Regions from separate parts of the Paenibacillus sp. LRG-1 genome, predicted to be linked through region 1. Evidence: predicted binding sites of a transcription regulator. Region 1 holds the regulator's gene; the other holds the start of a gene.
The links. The regulator NrdR, encoded in region 1, represses ribonucleotide reductase genes. The targets are predictions, from matches to a motif close to AACACNATATATNGTGTT.
Positions count from the first base shown of each region.

Region 2: nrdI (class Ib ribonucleoside-diphosphate reductase assembly flavoprotein NrdI) is a predicted target of NrdR. The motif match lies at 7,773-7,790, and genes of this name have one in related genera.

Region 1 is NZ_CM170126.1:1,905,625-1,917,481, forward strand. It holds gene mutM (DNA-formamidopyrimidine glycosylase) at 1-152, shown strand, start outside; gene ACUUJN_RS08495 (MntP/YtaF family protein) at 264-1,055, shown strand; gene coaE (dephospho-CoA kinase) at 1,067-1,663, shown strand; gene ACUUJN_RS08505 (lytic transglycosylase domain-containing protein) at 1,660-2,223, shown strand; gene ACUUJN_RS08510 (alpha/beta-type small acid-soluble spore protein) at 2,343-2,567, opposite strand; gene nrdR (transcriptional regulator NrdR) at 2,673-3,140, shown strand; tRNA gene ACUUJN_RS08520 (tRNA-Ala) at 3,271-3,346, shown strand; tRNA gene ACUUJN_RS08525 (tRNA-Lys) at 3,359-3,431, shown strand; gene ACUUJN_RS08530 (alpha/beta hydrolase family protein) at 3,576-4,580, opposite strand; gene ACUUJN_RS08535 (GNAT family N-acetyltransferase) at 4,577-5,227, opposite strand; gene ACUUJN_RS08540 (helix-turn-helix domain-containing protein) at 5,245-6,000, opposite strand; gene ACUUJN_RS08545 (radical SAM/SPASM domain-containing protein) at 6,230-7,108, shown strand; gene ACUUJN_RS08550 (TetR/AcrR family transcriptional regulator) at 7,252-7,818, opposite strand; gene lpdA (dihydrolipoyl dehydrogenase) at 8,015-9,400, shown strand; gene ACUUJN_RS08560 (AraC family transcriptional regulator) at 9,522-11,507, shown strand; gene ACUUJN_RS08565 (methyl-accepting chemotaxis protein) at 11,854-11,857, shown strand, end outside.
Region 2 is NZ_CM170126.1:2,081,784-2,093,640, reverse strand. It holds gene ACUUJN_RS09425 (helix-turn-helix domain-containing protein) at 1-293, opposite strand, end outside; gene ACUUJN_RS09420 (beta-mannosidase) at 594-3,146, opposite strand; gene ACUUJN_RS09415 (LacI family DNA-binding transcriptional regulator) at 3,353-4,420, opposite strand; gene ACUUJN_RS09410 (ABC transporter substrate-binding protein) at 4,701-6,392, shown strand; gene ACUUJN_RS09405 (GNAT family N-acetyltransferase) at 6,647-7,207, opposite strand; gene ACUUJN_RS09400 (DUF2500 domain-containing protein) at 7,267-7,599, opposite strand; gene nrdI (class Ib ribonucleoside-diphosphate reductase assembly flavoprotein NrdI) at 7,956-8,315, shown strand; gene nrdE (class 1b ribonucleoside-diphosphate reductase subunit alpha) at 8,302-10,386, shown strand; gene nrdF (class 1b ribonucleoside-diphosphate reductase subunit beta) at 10,607-11,572, shown strand; gene ACUUJN_RS09380 (MFS transporter) at 11,766-11,857, opposite strand, start outside.

The DNA.
Region 1 (11,857 bases):
ATGGACAGGGCAAAACGGGCGACTTCCAGCATCAATTGCAAATCTATGGACGTAACGCGAAGCCTTGCATTAACTGTGGCACATTGATCGAAAAATCTGTCGTAGCCGGACGTGGCACACATCATTGTCCGGTCTGCCAGCCTCTGCGCTAAACAGGCACAGTCACCCCAAGCCCATCCCTCTCATATATTGTTCCAAGTACCAATACTGCGGAGGGTTTCGGTTGTTATAAGGCCCTGCCTTCGCAATGGGAGGGAATTGGAGTGGCTAATCATTGGGGAGCCCTGCTGTTACTGGCATTTGCGCTAAGTTTGGACAGTTTCGGAGTCGGTGTTACATATGGTCTGCGCAAAATGAAAATTCCACTGTTGTCGATTGCTATCATCTCCGTATGTTCAGGTTTGGTGATTGGCATATCCATGCAATTGGGCGCATTACTATCTCGTGTCCTGTCTCCTGTATATACGACCGTTTTCGGCGCTGTCATCCTGATCTGTATCGGCTGTTACTCTTTGTTTCAAGCTCTGCACCGCAAAGAGGATTCGCTAGAGGATTCAGCGGAGGCCTCTCGGGGGCTGCTTCTTACAGAACAGACTGATCCAGTGAGCAGATCTGTTCTTGGAGAGAAGAAGAGTATAGAGGATGCTGATACAGAGTCTTTCCTTAGCTCAAGAAAAGATCTGTCGGCAGAAGCTTCTGTAGAGCAGCAGGAGCGAACGCTATTTTCTCTGGAGTTCCGCAAATGGGGACTTGTTATTCGGATTCTTCGAAGCCCGTCTGCTGCGGATATGGACCGTTCTGGCAGTATATCTGCTACCGAAGCGGTTTGGCTGGGTATTGCATTATCGGTCGATGCGTTCGGAGCGGGATTAGGGGCAGCTATGCTTGGTTTTCAGCCACTGTCTACTGCGCTGGCTATTACGTTATTCAGTGGAACATTTTTGATTGCAGGGATGAAGGCAGGCTTCTTTCTATCAGCATTTCGATTTATGAAGGCGCTGGGTGTATTGCCGGCATTATTACTGATTATGATGGGCATATTGAAGCTGTTATGAGGTGAAAGAGCATGAATATCGGATTAACCGGAGGTATTGCTACCGGAAAAAGCACCGTGTCGGCTCTTTTGGTCGCCAAAGGTGCGCTGCTGATCGACGCAGATGCCATTGCCCGGGAAGTGATGCTTCCGGGGCATCCGGTGCTGGCGGCGGTCATACAGCATTTTGGACAAGCTATAGTGAACAGTGACGGAACCCTGCACCGCAAAAAACTGGGTGAGATTGTATTCGGAGACCCTGCCCAGCGGCAGGCACTTAACGATATTACACATCCTGCTATTCGTGAGGAAATGCGACTGCGTATGGAAGCATATGAACGGGAACAGCCGGACAAGCTTGTTTTGGCAGATATCCCGTTAATGTACGAGTCCGGGCTGGAGAGCTTGTACGAGGAAATTATGGTTGTGTACGTACCACGTGATATTCAGCTCCAGCGTCTGATGCTCAGAGACGGTCTGACGGAGGAACAAGCTGGACTTCGGCTGTCCGCACAAATGGATATTGAACAAAAGAAAAACTTGGCCGATATCGTTATCGATAATAGCGGAACACAGTCTGAGACGAAACGACAAATTGATCAATTTTGGCAGCGGAAGGGACTTGCATGAATATTTTGCGAAAGAAAAGAGTCCTGCTCACTTTGTTTGTCGGGTTTGTCCTGATTCTGTTCCTCAATTCAAATTGGATGTCCTGGTTCTATCCGATTCAATATAAGGATGAGATTCGGCAGTATTCACAAACGTATGAAGTGGACCCATTTTTGGTGGCGTCTATTATCCGCGTAGAAACCAATTTTAAAACCAGTAAGCAATCGCATAAGGGTGCACTGGGGTTGATGCAGATTATGCCGAATACAGCAAATTGGATTATGGACAGCGCCCAGATTCAAAAGGTTCCGCTAGACAGTGTCAAGCACGAGCCTGGTACCAATATAGAGCTGGGAACCTGGTATTTGCATAACCTATCCATGAAGTTTCAGGATAATCCTGTAGCAATCGTAGCTGCTTACAATGCAGGGCCGGGTAAAGTTCAAGAGTGGCTCGATAAGGGAGTGTGGGATGGAAAAGAAGAGTCCATTAAGCAAATCCCTTTTGGTGAGACACGACATTATGTACAGCGGGTCATTTATTACTACAGGCAATACACGAAAATTTATAATGATTTTTAAAAGACAAGTTAATGACATGATGAGCCTTTTCGCTTTAAAATGAAAAAAAGCGCAGGACAGGCTGTTTTTAGCAGCCCGTCCATACACTTTTTCTTGTTATTTCTGCATTATTACCGCGATTATTGGTATTGACCTGCCAATTGTTGTTCGGCGATCGTTACGAGGCGTTTTGTGATGTAGCCCCCGATCGAACCGTTCTCATAGGAAGTCATGTTACCTTGGTATCCATCTTGAGGAATGCTGATACCCAGCTCTTGAGCGATCTCATATTTCATTTGCTCCAGAGCGCCGGAGGATCTGCTGACTACCAGATTGTTGGAGTTGCCATTGTTTCCTTGTGCCATTGTTGTTCACCTCCTCGCGATGTGGTAAACATATTATGATCCGTTTTGACAAAATTATTACTAAAAATCTTCGGGAATTTATTGGAAAAAGAAAGTGGTGAGATTATGAAATGTCCGTATTGTGCCTACAATGGCACGAAAGTGTTGGATTCGCGACCTGCGAATGATAACAAGTCCATCCGTCGCCGCCGTGAATGTGAGCAGTGTGCCAGGCGTTTTACCACCTTTGAAATGGTGGAGGAAACCCCACTCATGGTCATCAAAAAAGACGGCAGCCGTGAAGAGTTTAGTCGTGATAAAATGCTGCGCGGTCTCATTCGAGCCTGTGAGAAGCGCCCAGTATCCGTCGAGCAATTGGATATGATCGTATCCCAGGTGGAGAACGCTATCCGCAACACAGCAGCCACAGAAGTCGATAGTCAGCAGATCGGGGAGCTGGTCATGGAACAGCTTTACCCAGTGGATGAAGTCGCCTACGTACGTTTTGCGTCCGTCTATCGTCAGTTTAAAGACATCAATATGTTTATGAAGGAACTGAAAACATTGTTATCTAAAGATACAGCCAGCGACTGATCGCTGACTGTATCTTTCTTGGGTCAAGGTGGGAAGATGATTATATTTTTTTAATAAAAGTATTGACACAGGAATAAAAATTTTATATGATATAGAAGTCGCTTGAAACGTTGATTAACTTACTTATGATGGGGCCTTAGCTCAGCTGGGAGAGCGCATCGCTGGCAGCGATGAGGTCAGGGGTTCGATCCCCCTAGGCTCCACCAAACTTTTATTATGGACTCTTAGCTCAGTTGGTAGAGCAGTTGACTCTTAATCAATTGGTCCAGGGTTCGAGTCCCTGAGAGTCCATCCTTTTAGAAAAAACGGCAGAGATGCCGTTTTTTTGTTGTTTATAGATCTATTCCCAGTCTAACCGAGAACAGTTATGGGGTTTTCATTAGCATTTTTTCATTAGCATATCAAAAGAAGTATGGCAAAAAAGAACATCATTGTTTAACGATGACTGACATAATCGGAAAGGGATTTGAGATACTCACCATTCACCAATTTTCTTGGGGCGAATACGGCTGTTAAGAAAGTTAGAGATTTTGAACGCGCGATTTTTTCATCCATCATGGAATGGTCGGCTTCAGGTAAATGAATCACGGACAGCAGTTCTGGAGGTATTTTCTGGCGATAGACTCGCTCGGTACCCTTTACATCAACATTAATATCTTTGCCAGCCAGAACCAAGAGTACAGGAGAATGGAAGTGACTTAATTCTTCGGTGGAATCAGACAGAAAATTTTTGCCTATAAAGCTCCATCTTTCTTTGGAAATCATATCGTCAGGATCGGCTATGCCTAGATATTCTTCATAAGAAGCATGCTTTTTCAGTAACTGTAGAACTTCTTGATCGTAGTTCAATGTCTTTTGAATTTCTTGCGGAGTAGCTCCTTCTTGTTCCATTTCTTTTCTGGTATTAAATTGTCCTTGGGAAATCCAGTTCACGGCAGGCGATACAAGGATGCTGAATGCAATATCATGCTCCTCTTTAACGATCTTCGGAATGACCCATCCTGCTTGACTGGCTCCCCATAGGCCGATTTTTTGCTTATCAATCATCGGTAAGCTTCTTGCCCAGTCTATTGCATATCGGATCTCCTGTGCGCGGTCCTCCATGCTTTGGTCGAGCCAATTGCCAGGAGCGCTGTTAATACCGGGCTTATTCAGTGACAGGGAGGCATAACCCTTGGAAGCGAACTTTTCCCACAGTGGTTTGTATCCATCATCATATGTGTCATTAATAGGACCATCCCCATGGACAAAAACAACCAATCCAACCTTTCCCGAGTAGTTCTTAGGCAAAGCTAATGTACCTGTTAACAGCCCTTTAGGTGTCTTAATTTGTATTTTTTCTTCTGTCATCTTGTAGGAATTTTGATATAGAACAATTAGTATCAAGGCAACAGCCAGAGCTGCCGCAATACCAAAAGTAAGCTTGAATGTTTTTTTCAACGATGCTCTCTCCTCGAATGCAGGTTCTCTTTCCAACTCATCAGATACCATACAGGCTCCTTGAACCAAAAATGCCGTAACCCATTATACTTGGATTGTTCTACTTCAAACGCCAGTTTGTGATACAAACGGATAGCCCCTTGGTTCTTATGCGCTACATGAAGCGTCAATGCATGAAACCCAGATTCAACCGTAAATTGCTGTGCGAAAGCTAGAAGACGGCGTCCTATTCCCTGGTTACGATGACTTGAACGAATCGCCAAATGATCAATGTAACACTCATTTGCAGCGGGGGTATACTCCAGCGCATGCATACCTGTCAAAAATTTAAATACATTGAAGCAACCAAACTGTTTTAGGAGCGGAGCTAAAGAAATGGGATTTGTTTCAGGAAGTGAAGAGGAGGGGGCCTTCCATTTGAGGGAAAGAACACCGACAACATCTTCGTTCTCTTTGGCTACAAATTGTTTCATAGATGAAGAATAAGGATTTTGAACCCAAACCTGCATTAACAACTTCTGTATATCTTGCTCCTCCAGTGTAACAAGAGATTGGAATTTTGCTTTAAACGATTCGACTAAAAGACTGCAAACAGCTTCATGGTCTTGTTTCTGGTATGCAACAATGTCAAAGGATTTTGCACTCATTTAACGCCCTCCAAGATTTATTCTACTTTAACCTGAATTTCGTATTGCAGCTTGTTGTTGTCGAACATCGAAAGATAAGATTTTTCTACTAGAACAATCTTGCTTTGGCAGTTATATTGGTGATGAGCTACATATCGTTCCATTTGTTTAATTTCATAATCAATCTCTGGTTCTTCAATGACGGAAAGATGCTTATAAAGATAGTTGCCCTCTTCCAGAATATAGTCAGCCACATCCGCCGTTTCATAACATAGCTTCGCCTGTCCAGCATCAGACAAGTAATGCAGGTCATTTTCAAATAATCGAGGTGGGGCAGGGCGGTGTTCAAATAGGTTACCGGCAGTGAGCTCTTGACCATTCTCCAATGCAAACCATAGCTTTAAATGACGGGGACCTAATCGTTTGACCTGATACTCATCGTCCTGCTGGGTCCGATTATTATGTTCTTCTAACACTTTGTGAATAAACTGTTCATGCATCTTCAAGTTAGCTATTTCGGCCTGTACCTTCTGCAACGAATGCTCTAAAAGCTGGTTATAGTCATCGGCAGCATAGGAAGTCATACATTCTTGAATCTGATCGACAGGGACATTTAATTTGCGTAATAATAAAATATGCGAAAGCTGATAAATCTCATGAAGCCCGTACATTCGATATTGATTTTCTTCTGTATGTGATGGATACAGGACTCCCTTTTCTTCAAAATAACGCAGTTGATGTACAGATACATTCATGAGCTGAGCAAGCTGGCTGATCGTAATGTGTTCTTTCAATGGTAGGACTCCTTACTGATAGTTGAATAACTCCACTATAAACCTTAGGTCAGACCTAGGGTCAATAGAAAATATCAAATCAAATCTTGGATAGGCGTATGTGTCGAGCATTTGATGCCCACACCAAGGGAGAGACTGGAGAGTTTACCTGTCGGTGATAACCCGTTATAATCATAAGATTAGTGAGCATAAACAAGATGCTCCGGATGAAGGTTAGAATGGGGAAATCATGTTGAAAACTTTTAAAAAGGTATACATTGAGATAACGAGCATTTGCAATCTCGCATGCAGTTTTTGTCCTCAAACACAGCGTGTCAAAAAATTTATTGATCCGGAAGTCTTTCGAAATGTGCTTGATCAGGTCAAACCACACACGGATTACATCTATTTGCATGTAAAAGGAGAGCCGTTGCTCCATCCGAAAATTGATCTTTTGCTGGAAAGTGCTCATGAGAAAGGCTTGAAGGTCAATATAACCACCAATGGTACCTTGCTGTCGAAGACCGGACATAAGCTGCTTGGGCAGCCAGCGCTGCGTCAGATGAACTTCTCTCTCCACAGTTTTGACGGGCATGAAGGCTCCGTGGATCGAGAAGGGTATTTGGGTAATATTTTCACGTTTGTAAGAGAAGCGGTGAAACACAATGTCATTATTTCGTTCCGTCTATGGAACTTGACTGAAGATAATTTGACTAATGTGCAGCGTCAGCGCAACCGGGAAACACTTGAACGACTGGAGCAAGAGTTTGGACTGGACTATCGGATTGAGGAAAAGGTGATACCGGGCAGTGGGGTCAAAATCGCACCAAACGTTTATTTGAATCAAGACCATGAATTTGAATGGCCGAGCCTCAGTGCTCCGGAAGATGACGGAAAAGGCTTTTGCCATGCACTCCGTAGCCAAGCGGCGGTATTGGTGGATGGAACGGTGGTCCCTTGCTGTCTGGATGGAGAAGGCGTCATAAATTTAGGTAACGTGCATGAACAATCTTTTTCCGACATTGTGGAAGGGGAGCGTGCAAACCGTCTGTACTTCGGGTTCTCTAAGAGAGAAGCGGTAGAAGAGTTATGCCGAAAATGCGGGTACCGCAAACGATTTGGAACATAACGGAGATTTGGCAGGTGGAGACTTCGAATCTCTGACAAATCGTTACCTTCGTTTTGAGTTTAGATTCTTAGGAAAAATCCGCTAAACATCAAGGATTTCTTGGTGTTTAGCGGATTTTTTGCATACGTAAAACATACTTACATTCAACTATTAACCAGCGCTTTGGCATACTGTTTGCCTGCCGAGAGAAGGCTGTCACTCAGTTTAGGATCATTAACAGAACGTGCAAGCACAAGAGAACCAACCATACTACTGAACAATGCACTGCCCTTGGACTGATCCATTCCCCCCAAATTGGAGATAAACGTAATCATTCTTTCCAACTCCTGCGTGAATATCTGCCGGATTTCTTCGGAAGAACGGGCTATTTCTACGGAAAGGGCAGGAATAATACAGCCTATTTCTGTTCGATCACGGTGATGGGTGCTTAAATAGTAATCGATGACAACATTAATTTTAGGATCTTGCTTTTCTTGGTCAACGGCCTCCTGAAGCAGTGCGAGGGTATCACTGACGGCATAGCGACAGGCTTCGGCGACTAGCTGTTCTTTGTTATCAAAGTGTGAATAAAACCCGCCGTGAGTTAATCCTGCCCCTTTCATAATAAAGGGCACACTTACATCTTGAATACCGTTGGCACGGAAAGCTTGGGCAGCACTTTCAACGATCTTACTCCGCACTTTCATCTTATGGCCTTTTGGATAAGGCATTGTAATCACTCCACGGGTTTATAATGCTAACTTCAAAATATTATAATCATCATAATAAAACGTGTCAATTTGTCTTCCTATAACGACAACTTCAGAAAGGCTGATCAAGACTATTGACGCTTTTAAAATATGATGACTATAATATATTATAATCATCATATTTTAAATCATGCCATTTTAACAGGAGGTATTAGTTATGAGCAAGCATGAATCTGTAGAAACACTGGTCATTGGATCAGGGCCAGGAGGTTATGTGGCAGCATTGCGTTCTTCTCAGCTTGGAATGAAAACGGCGATTGTTGAACGCAGTCAGCTAGGTGGAGTGTGCACGAATGTGGGCTGCATTCCATCCAAAGCTTTGATTGCCGAAGCACATCGCTATGATATACTCAGGCAGGTAAATCAGGCAGATGCAGCGATGTCATTCGTGAATGCTCAGGCTTTCAAACAGGGGATTGTGAATAAGCAGGCAGGCGGAGTTGGCTTTTTAATGAAAACGGCAGGTGTGAGCATTCTGGAAGGGGAGGCGAGTTTGGTTGATGGGCATACAGCCATCATCAATCAAAATGGAGCGGAACAAACGATATCCTTTAAGTATGCCATATTGGCAACCGGCTCCCGTCCAATCGAGCTGAAAGCATTTCCGTTTGGCGGACGTATTTTGTCCTCTACAGAGGCGCTTTCGCTTCCAGCGGTTCCGTCCAGCCTGATCGTGATAGGTGGTGGATATATTGGCGTTGAGCTTGGACAAATGTATGCCAAATTTGGAACAAAGGTAATGATTCTGGAGGGAGGGGAACGGGTGCTGCCGGGATTTGAGACGGACCTTGTGGCCCCTGTTGTTAAGCAATTGAAAACAGATGGTGCAAGCATCGTAACTGGGGCGATAGCCGAAAAAGTCGTGCATAATACGGATACTATTACGCTGCATTATTCAAAAGATCAAGAGCAGCATCATGTCACCGCTGAGTTTGTATTAGTTACTGTAGGCAGAAAACCGAATACGGATGGCAGATTAGGATTGGAGCACATTGGCTTGCCACTGACGAGCAGGGGGTTGATCGAGACAGACGAGCAGTGTAGAACGGCTATTCCGCATATTTTTGCCATTGGAGATATTACGGAGGGTCCAGCCCTTGCCCATAAGGCTTCCTATGAAGCGAAGATTGCGGCAGAAGCGATTGCAGGTCAAGCTGCTAAAGTGGATTATAAAGCCATGCCGCTGGTTGTCTTTTCTGAACCAGAGCTGGCTAGTGTTGGCCTAAGTGAAACAGAAGCAAAGGAAAAAGCCTTACCGATTGTCATTGGCAGAGCTTCCTTTGCAATTAACGGCAGAGCATTGGCGCTAAGGGCAGCAGAGGGGTACATCAAAATCGTAGCAAAGCAGGGGTCGGGGATCGTACTGGGGGCGCAAATCGTCGGCGTCGAAGCTTCAACACTCATTTCCGAGCTTGCTCTGGCTATCGAGATGGGAGCAACCGTAGAAGACTTAGCTCTAACCATTCATCCCCATCCTACATTGGGAGAAGTAATCATGGAGGCTGCGGAGAATGCGGTCAGAAAAATGGACCGTCCAAAGTAGAGGCTCCGTATGAAATCACTTCATTGCCTGTGAGAATAATTATCAACTATAATATATTATAGTTTGAATATGAGTTTGAGCAGGTACGTGGATGGTTTGGATCGGGGGCTGAACAAAAGCAATGAAGTTGAATGATCACATTTTGCTGTGGAATCATGTTTTTATACAGGTGATGGATGTTCGTCATAAGAAGATCGAAGAAGGGGAGGAGCTACGAACCTATCGACTTCCTGCCAGTGCGTTCTTGTATACCGTTCGTGGAAACGCACGGGTACGGTTGGATAACAGTATTCACAGGGTAGAGCGTTTCCATGTACTGCATGGCGGAAAAGGAATGTGCCTGAGTATCCTGGCGGAAGAGGTGCTTGAATATTACATCATTTTGTACAAGGCAACGTTTGCCCTGCCTAGCCGCAAAGAGATTGCACAATTGCTGGAAAAGGAAAATCCTTTTCAGAACCAGTATGCTTTCGCACCTCATTACCCACTGCCCCTGTACGATAAAGTGAAGCTGTTGGAGCAAGAATGGCGTGAAGCTTCCGGACTTGGCAAACTGCATGTCAAAGCCTTATTTCAACAATTTGTATATGAGTTGTTGCAGCAGTTGTATCGGCAGGGCATTGAGCCTCTTAAGCCCGACCTGGTATCGCAGGCTGTAGCCTATATTCGTGAGCATTTTAGTCGGCCTATGGCACTTGAGTCCATTGCAGAGGAGCTAGAATGCAGTATTGGACATTTATCCAGGTTGTTCAAAAATAAAATGCATACCAGTCCGATTCATTACTTGGGCCAAGTAAGAGCAGATCGAGCGGCAGAACTGCTAATGCAGACGGACGCCACTTTGCAGGAGATCGCAGAGCGTGTGGGATATCCAGATGCCCATTCTTTAAGTCGCAGCTTCAAGAAATATAAGGGACTATCTCCCGTACGATTCAAAAAGGAACGGGAGCATCATGCTCAGAAGCAAGATCAGGATATGCCCCAAACGATGCTTAAATATGCCCTTCAGCGGACATCTTTCGCACGTTATACTGATATTGATTATCAATATCGGTATAACGCGGAAGGAGATTTGTTTATGCACGGAAGAGTCAAAATAACGGCCATGATGATTATGCTGTGTTTATCATTGATGCTGGGAGCTTGCTCGGCTCCGACGAATACAAATGGAAGCTCGCAAACGAAGGCTAATCATCATACAGCGACATCATCCAACAGCGATGGACAAGCGGCAGTGCAAGCACAGACAAGAACGGTTAAGACATTAAAAGGCGATGTGGAAGTACCTGCAAACCCGAAACGAGTGGCATCGGATCAGTATATGGGTCATCTTTTGAAGCTGGGGATTATTCCGGTGGGGGTCAGAAGCTTTATGCTGAATGAGGCTTGGATTGATCAATCGGGATATCCCAAAGAGAAATTGGCCGGTATCAAGGATCTCGGTGAATTTCCTATGGATTTGGAGGAACTGACCGTTCTGCAACCGGATTTAATTATCGGTTCAATCGAAAAGAACATCGACAGCTACCAAAAGGTAGGAACGACTGTGTTCCTGCCGTATTGGGAAGGCGAATCTACAGCGGGACCGCTGGATAAATTCCGCAGAATTAGCGAAATCTTTGGCAAGCAGAAAGAAGCCGAGCAGTGGATTACTGAATATGAGAAGAAAGCTGCAGAGGCCAGAACGAAAATTCAAGGTATCGTTAAAGACGGAGAGACGGTTTCAATTGTACAAGTCGCCAATAAATCGATATATGTTTTTGCAGCAAAAGGCGGCAATTACGGAAGTCCGACCATTTATCAGATGCTAAAGCTGCCACCTACCAAAAAGGCATTGAACATGAAAGAAGGATTTGAAAATATTTCGCTTGAAGTTTTACCCGAGTATATGGGAGATCACATCTTTGTATACGGTTCAGAAGATGAAGGGGCTAATCAGATTCTGCATAGTGAGCTATGGAAAGGCCTTCCGGCTGTAAAAAAAGGACAGGTTTATATGTACGGTTCATTTAGCGATAAAGGGGATGAGTTTGTGATGGAAGACCCTTATTCATTGGAGCTTCAATTGGATACCATAGTTAATCTCTTATTAGCCCACAAAAAATAAAGCTGAATACAGCTATAAAAATCGAAAATACGTTACCGATGAAACACTTGATTCATAGACAAAAAAACTGCTAAAACGAGGATAAACCTCTGTGTTTAGCAGTTTTTTTGTCGTAATTCAACAGAGGCACTCACCTCAGTCGCTTATTGTAGTCGTCACCACGCCATTAATGACTGTTGTTCGCTGCAACGTCCTCGTTTACAAAAAACAGTGACTATTCTCACAAAAAACGACATCTTCCGACACTGGAATGCCATATTATAGTAAGTGTTGATAGGCTATAATCGTAGCAGTGAAAACGGATTGTCACAAAAATTTATTAGAGTCAGGATTGGTGGTTCAAATAATGA
Region 2 (11,857 bases), 180 kb from region 1:
CTTCCAACCAGCCCATACAGCATCGTGCTGCCACTTTGCGCCTGCCCATTCAGAAAAGAACTGTAGCTCTTGTTCGTCTCCGCCTCGCTTAATACGTCCATTTCTACCTTTGTCAGCGACTTCTCCACACTGTCCATCACAAATCCGGTTGTAATCCGATTCGCCTTTCCAGTTTCATTGCGCGATATTTCGTTTACAATCAGGAAGGATAAAAAAATGAGGATCGACACCGTTAACATAAAAATCGGGAAATAGGAAAAAAGCAATCTCCTGTACCAGCTCTTTCGCATCATGTCCTCCCCCTGCCGCCTAATGCTTTCATGACCCTCTCTATAGGGCTTCGCTCAACACTAAGCATACTCGTGATGTCAGTTTTAATGCGGATTTGATTATACTTTGAACCTATTCTACCAAAATTAGATGCTAAATAGATAGATTTCTTACAAATGATCTGTTATCACTTAAGTCGAAAACCCTCTTTTTGTTATGTATATTAACATTATGAAAACGCTCTACATATCATAAAATAAATTTATATTATAAAAAAAGCCTATCCATCATCTACTTAAAGACGGATAAGCTTTTACTTCTGTCTAACCTTGTATCCAATTGACCAATGAATGTACTGTCAATGTACCCGGCGCAGCTGTCACAAATGCTGATGAACCGTTGCGCAAGGCCAAAAATTCCACTGTTTTTGGAATACCGGGAGCCAGATCCAGATGGTTGTCACTGAAAATACCTTCCTGCTCTGCCGATAGCCACACGTGTCTAGCAAGTACATCCGAACACAGCATGAATCTGCTGCCTCCACTTCCCTGAATCTCTGTCACTTCAATTTTTGCCTGCGGTAAATCCATCTCTTTTGTGTCTGCAAAATAAATTTCACCAGAGGCCACCTGTTCACCATTCTGCGTCAGACGCGCGACCAGCATATGCTCCGCCCGCTTCAGGCCACTCAGCCATTTGTCGATAGGCAGTATATGTACAATTCCTGCACCGCCTGCTGGTTGCTTTACCTTAACGTTCTCTTCATGAATAGCCTGGCTGCTACGGATATGCAAAAGCGTCAGCCGCAGCGTACCTGATATCGGCTCTAGTGTATCGTTGACCAGATGCAGTGCCTTATTCCCCTGTTCTGTATCTGTTGCACTCAACAGCACATCGGCAAAGCTGCGCTTAGCCGTATATTGGAGCGCTTTCCAACGACCAAAATAGTCCATACTCGACCAGGAGGCAACGGGCCAGCAGTCATTCATTTGCCAGTATAATGTTCCCATGCAATAAGGCTTGTGACGACGATGCGCCTCTATAGCTACTTTCATTGCTTCTGCCTGTAAAATTTGGCTCATGGGAAGAAAACTTGTAAAATCCTTTGGCTCTCGCATGTACCGCTCCATATATTCTTTAATCAGACGATTGCCTGCGCTGTTCTTCTGATGTGCCAGCATCACCGCAGATTCCAGCTCCAAATCCTTTTCTTCCGCATAAGTACGAACGGACTTGTATTCTGGAAAGGACTGAAAACCATATTCACTCATAAAACGACCCACATGGACATGGTAATTCTCAAACGGCTCAGACGCGTGCCATACACCCCAATAATGAATATCACCTGCAGCTGAAGACCGATGGGCATGCTGGTTCCGATCTCTCGTCAGGTCAATCAGTGGGGAGGAGGGCCAATATGCTGTCTGCGCAGACCAAGTGTGTACCGCCTCCGGTAGAATCCGATGAAAGAGCGTTTCATAATCATCCCACAGGCGCTCCCGTTGCTCAGGTGTGTAGTCCTTTTTCCACCCCCAGCCTCCGTTCTCTTCATAATGCGCCCATGCAGAATCGATCTCATTGTTGCCGCACCATAAGGCAATGCAGGGATGATGACGCAGCCGCTTGATATTGTCCTCGGCTTCCTGTGCCACATTGTCCATAAAATCCTCATCCCCTGGGTACATGCTGCAGGCGAACATAAAATCTTGCCACACAAGCAAACCGTATTCATCACAAAGCTCATAAAATACGTCTTGTTCATAAATACCGCCACCCCACACCCGCAACATATTCATATTCGAGGCTGCTGCACTGGCAATTTCATACCGATATCGTTCCAGCGTAACTTCAGTGACAAAGCTGTCATTCGGAATATGGTTAGCCCCTTTTGCAAACACTGGAATTCCGTTCAGCTCAAAATGAAAGCTCTCTCCTGCTGCATCCCGTTCACGTACAAGACGGATGGAACGCAGTCCCGTTTTTACTGATTTTTCCGCAATTACAGCTCCTTGTTCTTGTTCCACCAATTCGGCCACAAACGTATATAGATACGGCTCCCCCAGCCCACGGCACCACCACAGCTTCGGCTTCTTCATCTCCAGCTCCAGCTCCACCGTCTGCTTCCCCTTCAGCAGCCGAACTGGCTTGGACCACACCTTCCCGTCAGCGGAAATACGCAACTCGGCATCTCTAATCTCATCTGCATTTTCGATCTCTACCACTGCCATGAGTTTAGCCCCTACCGAATTCACCTCGTCCTGTCGAATAAACAAGTCTCTCACGATCAGACCCGACCACGCTTCGATCCGGACCTCTCTCCAGATACCGCTCGTCACCAGCCTCGGTCCCCAATCCCAACCATAGTGGTAGGGAGCCTTACGTGCGAAAACGCTTACCTTTTTGTCGGACAAACCACCTATCTCGGACTGATCATTGGGTGCAGGGAGTCCATAACCTAAGCTTTCCAGCTTGGGTACATCTTCAGCAATCGGAGAACGAAAACTGATTTCCAGCCGATTTTCCCCTTGCTGAACAAATGCCTTCACATCTTGTCTCCATACCCGAAACATATTATTGGCTGACAAGACAGATTGACCATTCACTTTTACATCCGCGTATGTGTCCAGACCTTCCAACACCAACTCTACACATTGACATTGAAGCTGATCTGCATTTATCTCAAAATGGGCTTCATATACCCAATCCTGCTTATCAATCCACTGTACCTCCATCTCGTTCATACCGATAAACGGATCAGGAATTTTGCCATGTCGTAAAAGATCGGTATGCACACAACCCGGCACTTTCGCGCTGAGCCACTCATCACTTTGTGCTTCCCTAAACCTCCAGCCATCCAACCCTATCACATTAACCATCGTCACAAGCCTCCCTATAAGCATGATTGGGAACATCTGGATTCATCAGTAACATAACAAAAATAACATTAAGCTAACAAATTAGTCAATTGTTTTTTGGAACAAATGACAAAATACAAAATAAAAGTCGCCCTCTGCCCCTAAACAGGCTAAAAGCGACCTCCTTCGTCTCCACGGTGTATGGTGTCATAACACGTATCTGGACATTAACTATATGTGATTGTGCTGATGGAACGCTCACGGTCATCATTTTCCCGGCTGATCCGGGGTGCATGAACTTCCCGTACGAATAGCTCAGCATGTAGCAATTTTTTCTCGACAGGCGAGTCCGGGTTCGTTATGCGCCACAACAACTGGTCCACTGCACGCATTCCCAGCAATTCCTTATCCACTCTCACCGTGGCATAAATCGGCATTTGTTCATTCGTATCGTCAAACCCGGTCACTCCGCAACGCCTCGGAACGTCAATCCCCTTTTCTTTCAGCACATCCACGACTTGCGCAGCAGTCACATCATTAGCACATACAAAAACCTCAGGCAGTTCGTCCTCAGACAACTTGTCCATTTCCTCAGCAAGCGCCTGCGCTCCTCCGTGAAGAAGGGCTTTATTCTGCTGCAATTCTACTCCGCTCATTTCCAGTGTGGAACGACAAGCTTCCCAGCGTTCGTAGAAACTGTGAGCGTCATCAATATGACCCACAAACTGAAAGCGGGTATAGCCCCTGCACAGCAAGTCCTTCATTAATTCACTCATGCATGTGCGATTATCTGTAAACACCGTATCACTTAAAAATGCAGAATCCCAATGATCTACCATAACGACCGGAATACCCATCCGATAAATGTTCAGCAACAACGAAGTTGAAATCGTTCCTACTGTGATAATCCCTTTAATCGCCTCCGGGTTCAGTAGAGAAAACGTATCTTCAGTCGAGGGCTCCGTTAACGTGATCATATCCATACCCTTACGGTTCAGACGCTCGGAAATCCCTTCAAATACAGGCCCCCAGTACCTGGATTCCCTGTTCTGGTACCTAATATTCGGAAATAACACTAGCACGGTACCCGACCATTCTCTGGGATCTGTGTCCCGAGGCTCTACCCCTGTCATTTTGGGATGATTGCGAAAATAGCCCATCTGGGCAGCAAGCTTGACCAGAACCGCCCTTGTCTCTTCACTTACACCGGGTTTGCCTGACAGTGCACGCGAAACAGCGAACTTTGAAACGCCCGCCGCATCCGCAATTTCTTGCAACGTTACTTTTCCACGCATCTTCTCACCCAACCCTATTCGGAATCTTTTTCTACCTTAACCTTTCTAATACACGGGTGTACCTATAAACTGGTACCATCGTAGCATACTTTGTTTTAGATCATCAAATGATAGATTTGTACAATTCCACACCCTCCACCAAAATATGTTTGCTTAATAAAAAAACAAACCGCATAACAAACAATTATAAATAACTTGACGTGAGGTTTTTTATTTCCTACAATTTACTATTGAAAGCACTTACATTGTGTAAATCATACTTATTAAGGGGGATTTGCAAATGTTCATGAACAGGTCGGTACGTCAGAGCTCCATCCTGCTCCTGTCTTTGCTGCTGCTCGTTACAACGGGCTGTGCGAACGGAACAGGCAGTAAGGCAGAAAAGGAAGATCCTAATGACACCAGCCCTATTACATTTACTTTCTTTGGCGGTGATTCCAGCTCTAACTGGAACAACATGAAGGATGCTGTCGGGCAGGAAATTATCAAGAAAACGGGCGTTACGCTAAATGCTGAACATGCTGTCAATGGCCGAGGCGAGGAAAAGTTTGCTTTAATGGCAGCGAGCGGAGAGTATCCAGATCTCGTGTACCCCAAATCAGACATTGGCAAGCTGGTCGATGCCGGAGCACTCATTGACCTAACCGACCTCATTGACAAATACGGCCCTAACATTAAGAAAGTGTATGGAGACTATTTTAATCGTATTAAATATAGTAGTGAAGATCCAGCCATCTACACGATCCCGACCAATTTGGGTGTGGATCACATCGCGTTTGATGCACAAGCCGGCTTCGAAATCCAGCATCAGGCACTTAAGAAGCTTGGATATCCTAAAATCCGCACCGTTCAAGATTTTGAAAAAGCACTTAAAGATTATGTCGCCAAATACCCTACTACCAATGGCCAGCGAACCATCCCCCTATCACTTGATGCCGAAGACTGGAAAATTCAAATTACAGTGACAAACCCGGCTGTTACCGCTACAGGTGGACCGGACGATGGCGAATATTATATTGATCCTAAAACACACAAAGCCATTCTTCACTACAAGCGCCCAGAAGAACGTGAATATTTCCGTTGGTTGAACCATATGTACAATGAAGGACTGTTGGATAAGGATACTTTTGTGCAAAAAAGTGATCAGTATAAGTCCAAAATCGCCGCAGGCCGTGTCATCGGACTCATTGATCAGGAATGGAACTATCAAGATGCCGAAAATGCGCTCAAGGCAGCAGGTAAGGATGAATTCACTTACGCCCATTTTCCAGTCACTTTAAATGAGAAATACGAGGATCATTCCCTCCAGCCCATTGGCTTCGATACCGCATCCGGGATCGGAATTACAACCTCATGTGAAAATCCGGTGCGAGCTATCAAGTTTCTGGATTTTCTGGCCTCCGACGAAGGACAAATTTTACGCAATTGGGGAATTGAAGGCCAGCATTACAACGTAGAGAACGGCAAACGAGTCATTCCGGCGGATGTGCAACAACGTAAAAACACCGATAATGCTTCTTTTAGCAGAGAGTCAGGTATCGGTTTGTACTGGATATGGGGGCCACATTACGGCGATAGTGTAAAGGACCCTTCTGGCAACTATTACACAACCAATTATCCGGAGATGATTACCGAAAATTATAGTCAAGCCGAAAAAGAGTCCCTTCAGGCATACAAAGCCCAGACGTGGAAAGACCTGTTCCCGAACGAAAAGGATTTTCCGGTAAAAGAGTGGGGTGCTGCCTACAACATGCCTGTTCCGACCAATACGAATTACAATGTTATTTATCAGAAGTCGCAGGACATTGTACGCAAACGGATTCCTGAGGCCGTACTCGCCAAGCCAGATCAGTTCGACGCTGTGTATGACCGCATGCTCCAAGAGCTGGATCAGGCGGGTGTGCCAAAAGCTGAAGAAATCTACACTGGCCTAATCCAAAATCGCCTGAAACTGTGGTACGGCGAAAAATAGGGTTTGTCTTTTAATGAAATATTATAGGGCTGACAGACAATACTGTTCAGCCCTTCTACATACTTATCTGCAATAGCCCCTGTGGGTATCTCAAACAAAAAAAATACTTACAAAGAATACAACTAGCAAGAAGTTCGCACTCTGCAAAGAAAGTCCTTTAGCTAATAGAAAAAGGATGAGCGTAGTCCTCGTGATTTCACTCATAAAAAATTGAAGAAAGCTGACGGAGTAAAATAGCTTATGAGGTTGCACTCTTAGGATTCCGTCGCTTGCTCTGCAGCCTCGTATTCGCTTCGCAAAATCCCCATCTGAATAATGTCATAATATTGCCCTTCCCTGAATAGCTTTTCCCGTAGCCGCCCTTCCTCCTTGAAGCCGCATGCCAAATAGCAACGGTGTGCACGTTCATTGAACGCATAGACCTCCAACTCCAGCCGATGCAGGTTCAGCGTATGAAATGCAAATTTTTGTAACAGCCGGATCGCTTCCCGTCCGTAGCCTTTGCCCAGGTCACCGTCACGCCCGATCACAACACCAAGGGTGGCGTGCCGATTTACCCAGTTGATTTTGAATAAATCCAGTTGTCCGATATAGTCCAGTGTGTCTTTATGCGCAATGACAAAACCTTTGATCTCGGGGTTGCCGTCAATCATCATCTGCACAAAGGATTCGCTATTCACCTGTGAATGCGGGTAGATAAACACGTCGCTTAAACCACGTGTGATTTCCGGGTCATTGACCCATTTTCGGATAGCTGGTACATCTTCTTGACGGTATTCTCTCAATACAATTCGTTTTCCAATGATATGCGGCATCGTAATCTTCCCTCCAATTATGTATTTGTTTTGGCAATACTAACTCCCCGCCAACACCTTTATGCTTCCATTACTCTTACAAACTCCAGAAAACGTGTACCTTTATAATGAAGCTTCCCACGATCCCCGATCACAATCATACCAAAGTCCGTATCCTTCACCTCCAGCTCCATACGCTCACCCCCGTCAAACTCAAAGGTGATATAATAATATGTCGAAGCTGAAAAATCGCCTGATCCCCCACGCACTCTCGTCCGTTTATCCACAACCTTACATGAACGTTGTACCCGTTCGGCTGCTTGATTGGACAGGCCCGCTCCTATCGTTTTGACAATTCCCATCAGCTTCATCCTTTCTACAGTAAAATGTAAATTTTCCATTCTATTGCCCATTGACAAATCGTACATCTTCACCCTCAAAAACTCCAATACTTTTTTAACATACTTACGAAAAAAAAGTTCTTTCGCTCTTTTCCGCACCCCGCTTGGACTTATACCCGATCTGGGTCCGCTGATCCCCTCTAGACCGATTGACAAAACTATATATAGATATAAAATAGAGAATGTACTCTAAATATAGTGTAAAAAACGTATTTATGCCCGATATCTTGAAGATACAGGTATGAAAATACATGTAAATATAGAGTCAAAAATTTTAAATGGCACAGCCAGCAAGGGTTTCCAGCTATGATGGATCTCGGGCAATGCCGTTTTCTTTTTTCGTTAATTGTTTAAGGAGGTTGCATACCATGCTGATTGCATATGATTCCAAGACCGGCAATGTAAAAAGATTTATAAACAAGCTCAAGCTTCCAGCGGTTCAGATTGAGGAGCAAATGACTATAGAAGAACCTTACGTACTTATTACATATACAACCGGGTTTGGGCAGATACCTGAGAGGGTATCTTCCTTTTTGAAAAAAAATGCACAAAACCTTGTTGGTGTAGCTGCAAGCGGCAACCGTAACTGGGGTGAGAAATTTGCCAAAAGTGCGGATTTGATTTCCGACCACTATAATGTCCCCGTAATTAGTAAATTTGAATTATCTGGAACGTTCGGAGATGTAGAACGTTTTAAACAGGAGGTGAGCCGAGTTGCGGCATATTGAATTGAACAACATGTTGATGAAACGCGATACAGACGGCTTTTTCCAATTGGAAAAGGACCAAGAGGCTGTAGCGGAATTTATGAAGGAAGTTCAGGAACGGAGTTTGAAGTTTGCTGACACAGCCGCTCAAGTGCTGTATATGATTGAGAATGATTATTACGAAAATTTCTATAACAGCTACACGTCTGACGAAATTAATGATATTTTCCATATCACTCATAGCTATAATTTTAAATTTCCTTCCTATATGGCAGCATCCAAGTTTTATACCGACTATGCAATGAAGAGTAACGACCGTAAAGTCTATCTGGAACATTACCCTGACCGGGTTGCTGCTGTCGCGCTGCATTTAGGACGCGGTAACGCCGATACGGCACGCCTGTTGTCCCGCTCGATGATGGAGCAACGTCTCCAGCCAGCGACACCAACCTTCCTAAATGCAGGCAAAAGTCGTCGTGGGGAATTGGTATCCTGCTTCCTGCTCGAAATGGACGACTCCCTGAACTCAATCAACTATGTGCTGAACACTTGCATGCAGTTGTCCAAAATTGGCGGCGGTGTTGCCGTTAACCTGTCGAAGCTGCGGGCACGCGGTGAAGCGATTAAGGGTGTAGAAGGCGCAGCAAAAGGCATTATGCCTGTGCTGAAGCTGATGGAAGACGGCTTCTCCTACGCAGATCAAATGGGACAACGTAAAGGTTCTGGCGCAGCCTATTACAACATTTTCGGATGGGACGTGCTTGAGTTCCTGGATAGCAAAAAAATCAATGCTGACGAAAGAGTACGTCTCAAGACACTTTCTATTGGATTACTGGTGCCAAACCGCTTTTACAAGCTGGCTCAAGATAATGAACCGCTGCATGTATTTGCTCCTTACAGTGTGTTCAAAGCCTATGGAACGCATCTGGACGACATGGATTTGGATGAAATGTACGACACGCTACTTGCTGACGATCGGGTGAAGAAAAAAATAGCGATGAGCGCACGTGACATGCTGACGAAAATTGCCATGATTCAGTTGGAGTCTGGTTATCCATATATCATGAACAAAAGTAACGCGAACCAGGCACATGCTCTTAAAAACGTGGGTCAAGTCAAGATGTCGAACCTATGCACGGAAATCTTCCAGTTGCAGGAAACTTCCGAAATTACAGATTACGGACAACAGGATACTATCCGCCGGGACGTGAGCTGTAATCTGGCTTCTCTGAACATTGTAAATGTGATGGAACATGGTAAAATTCGCGAATCTGTTCATGAGGGTATGATCGCGCTCACTTCAGTCAGCGATATGACCCAAGTAGCTAATGCACCAGGTGTTGCGAAAGCGAACCGTGAAATGCACTCCGTCGGTCTGGGTGTTATGAATCTGCACGGCTACTTTGCCAAAAACAAAATTGCGTATGAAAGCAATGAAGCAAAAGACTTTGTCCGTACCTTCTTCATGACGATGAACTATCATTCCATCGAAAAGAGTATGGAAATCGCGAAAGTAGCTGGACAAAGCTTTTATGGATTTGAGGAATCGGATTATGCGACAGGCGTATATTTTGACCGATACCTGAACACAGATTATCGTCCGACAACTGCACGTGTGCAAGAACTGTTCAAAGGCATCTATGTTCCGACTTCAGCGGACTGGGACAAATTAAAAGCAGATGTGATGAAAAATGGCCTGTACCACGCCTATCGTATGGCAATTGCGCCGACTGCTAGCATTTCGTACATTCAAAATGCAACATCCAGCGTCATGCCGATTGTTGAGCAGATTGAAACCCGTACCTATGCCAATTCGACGACCTACTATCCAATGCCTTATTTGCAAAAGGATAACGTGTTCTTCTATAAATCCGCTTATCAAATGGATCAGTTCAAAGTGCTTGATCTGATTGCAGAAATCCAGCCGCACGTGGACCAAGGGATTTCGACCGTGCTTCATGTGAATAGTGACGTGACTACGCGTCAGTTAGCACGTTGCTATCTGTACGCCGCACACAAAGGACTTAAATCGTTATACTACACACGCACCAAAAAGCTGTCTGTGGAAGAGTGCCTCACCTGCTCCATCTAAAATATAAATGGTAACAAACTGTAGTATAAAAATTAGATTTTGAATAGATATGGATGCTTTGCATTAGAAGCTGTATCCAGCGTGTGGTTCAGACCTTTTACGGGACTGGACAAGACCCTCGCGGATACAGCTTCCGTATGTCAAGCATACGATGATTCGCCTGCACTATTTCAATATGTGTTTCCAGGGAATCTCGCAAGCTGAAGGGAGAATGCTAACAATGACAGGTATACAAGCTGTAAACTGGAATCGCTCGGACGATGATTTCACACTGATGTTCTGGAACCAGAACATTATGCAATTTTGGACGGATGATGAAATCCCGTTGTCTGACGATAAAATGTCCTGGGTAACCCTCAGTGATATCGAAAAAGAAGCCTACATGAAGGTGCTGGGCGGATTGACGCTACTGGATACCATTCAAGGCGGCGTGGGTATGCCGCAAATTATGGAGCATGTGGACGGACTGCAACGCAAAGCCGTACTAAGCTTTATGGCGATGATGGAACAAATTCATGCCAAGTCGTACAGTAGCATCTTTACAACGCTAGCTTCCACGGAAGAAATTGACGGTGTGTTCCGCTGGGTGGAAGAAAATCCACATCTCCAAACCAAGGCAGAAACCATTCGTCAGTATTATATGAATATCCACACACCCAAAGACCTGTATCTCGCTATGGCAGCGTCGGTGCTGTTAGAAAGCTATTTATTTTATAGCGGCTTCTTCTACCCTCTTTATTTGGCGGGCCAGGGCAAGCTGACATGCAGTGGAGAAATTATCGATTTGATCCTGCGGGATGAAAGTATTCACGGTGTGTACGTAGGTGTACTGGCACAGGAGATTTATGCAGAATTGGCCGAGGAAGAACAACGTGATCTTTACCAGACGCTGGTAGGCTTGCTCCGCTACTTGCACAATAACGAGGAACAATACACCGAGCAAATTTACACTCCTATTGGACTCGTAGACGATGTGAAAGTCTTTTTGCGCTACAACGCCAACAAGGCCATGATGAACTTGGGCTTTGATCCACTGTTTGAAGAAGAAGAAGTTAATCCCATTGTATTCAACGGTATCAGCACCCACACTAAGCAGCATGATTTCTTTTCTAAAAAAGGAAACGGCTATGTGCGGGCGATGAATGTAGAGCCGCTGACAGATGATGATTTTAATTTTGGCGTATAAGTACAAATACGTGAAATTAATTTAGCAAGGTGATACTATGAAGAGCCATCCGCATGCGGATGGCTCAGACTGTAAACAAAGTAGATAGTTTACATATTTCAGGATTTTGCAAAATTCGATTCCAGTCGCTCCGAAGTGCAAGATATAGACGAACTATACCATTTCGATCTATATCTTGTTCATTGGAAGTCGCTTATGGGATTTTTGCAAAATCCTCATTTACTTGCGTTCGCTTATATAAAACTGGTATTGCCGCTGCTATAAGTATCATACCCATAAAAGCGG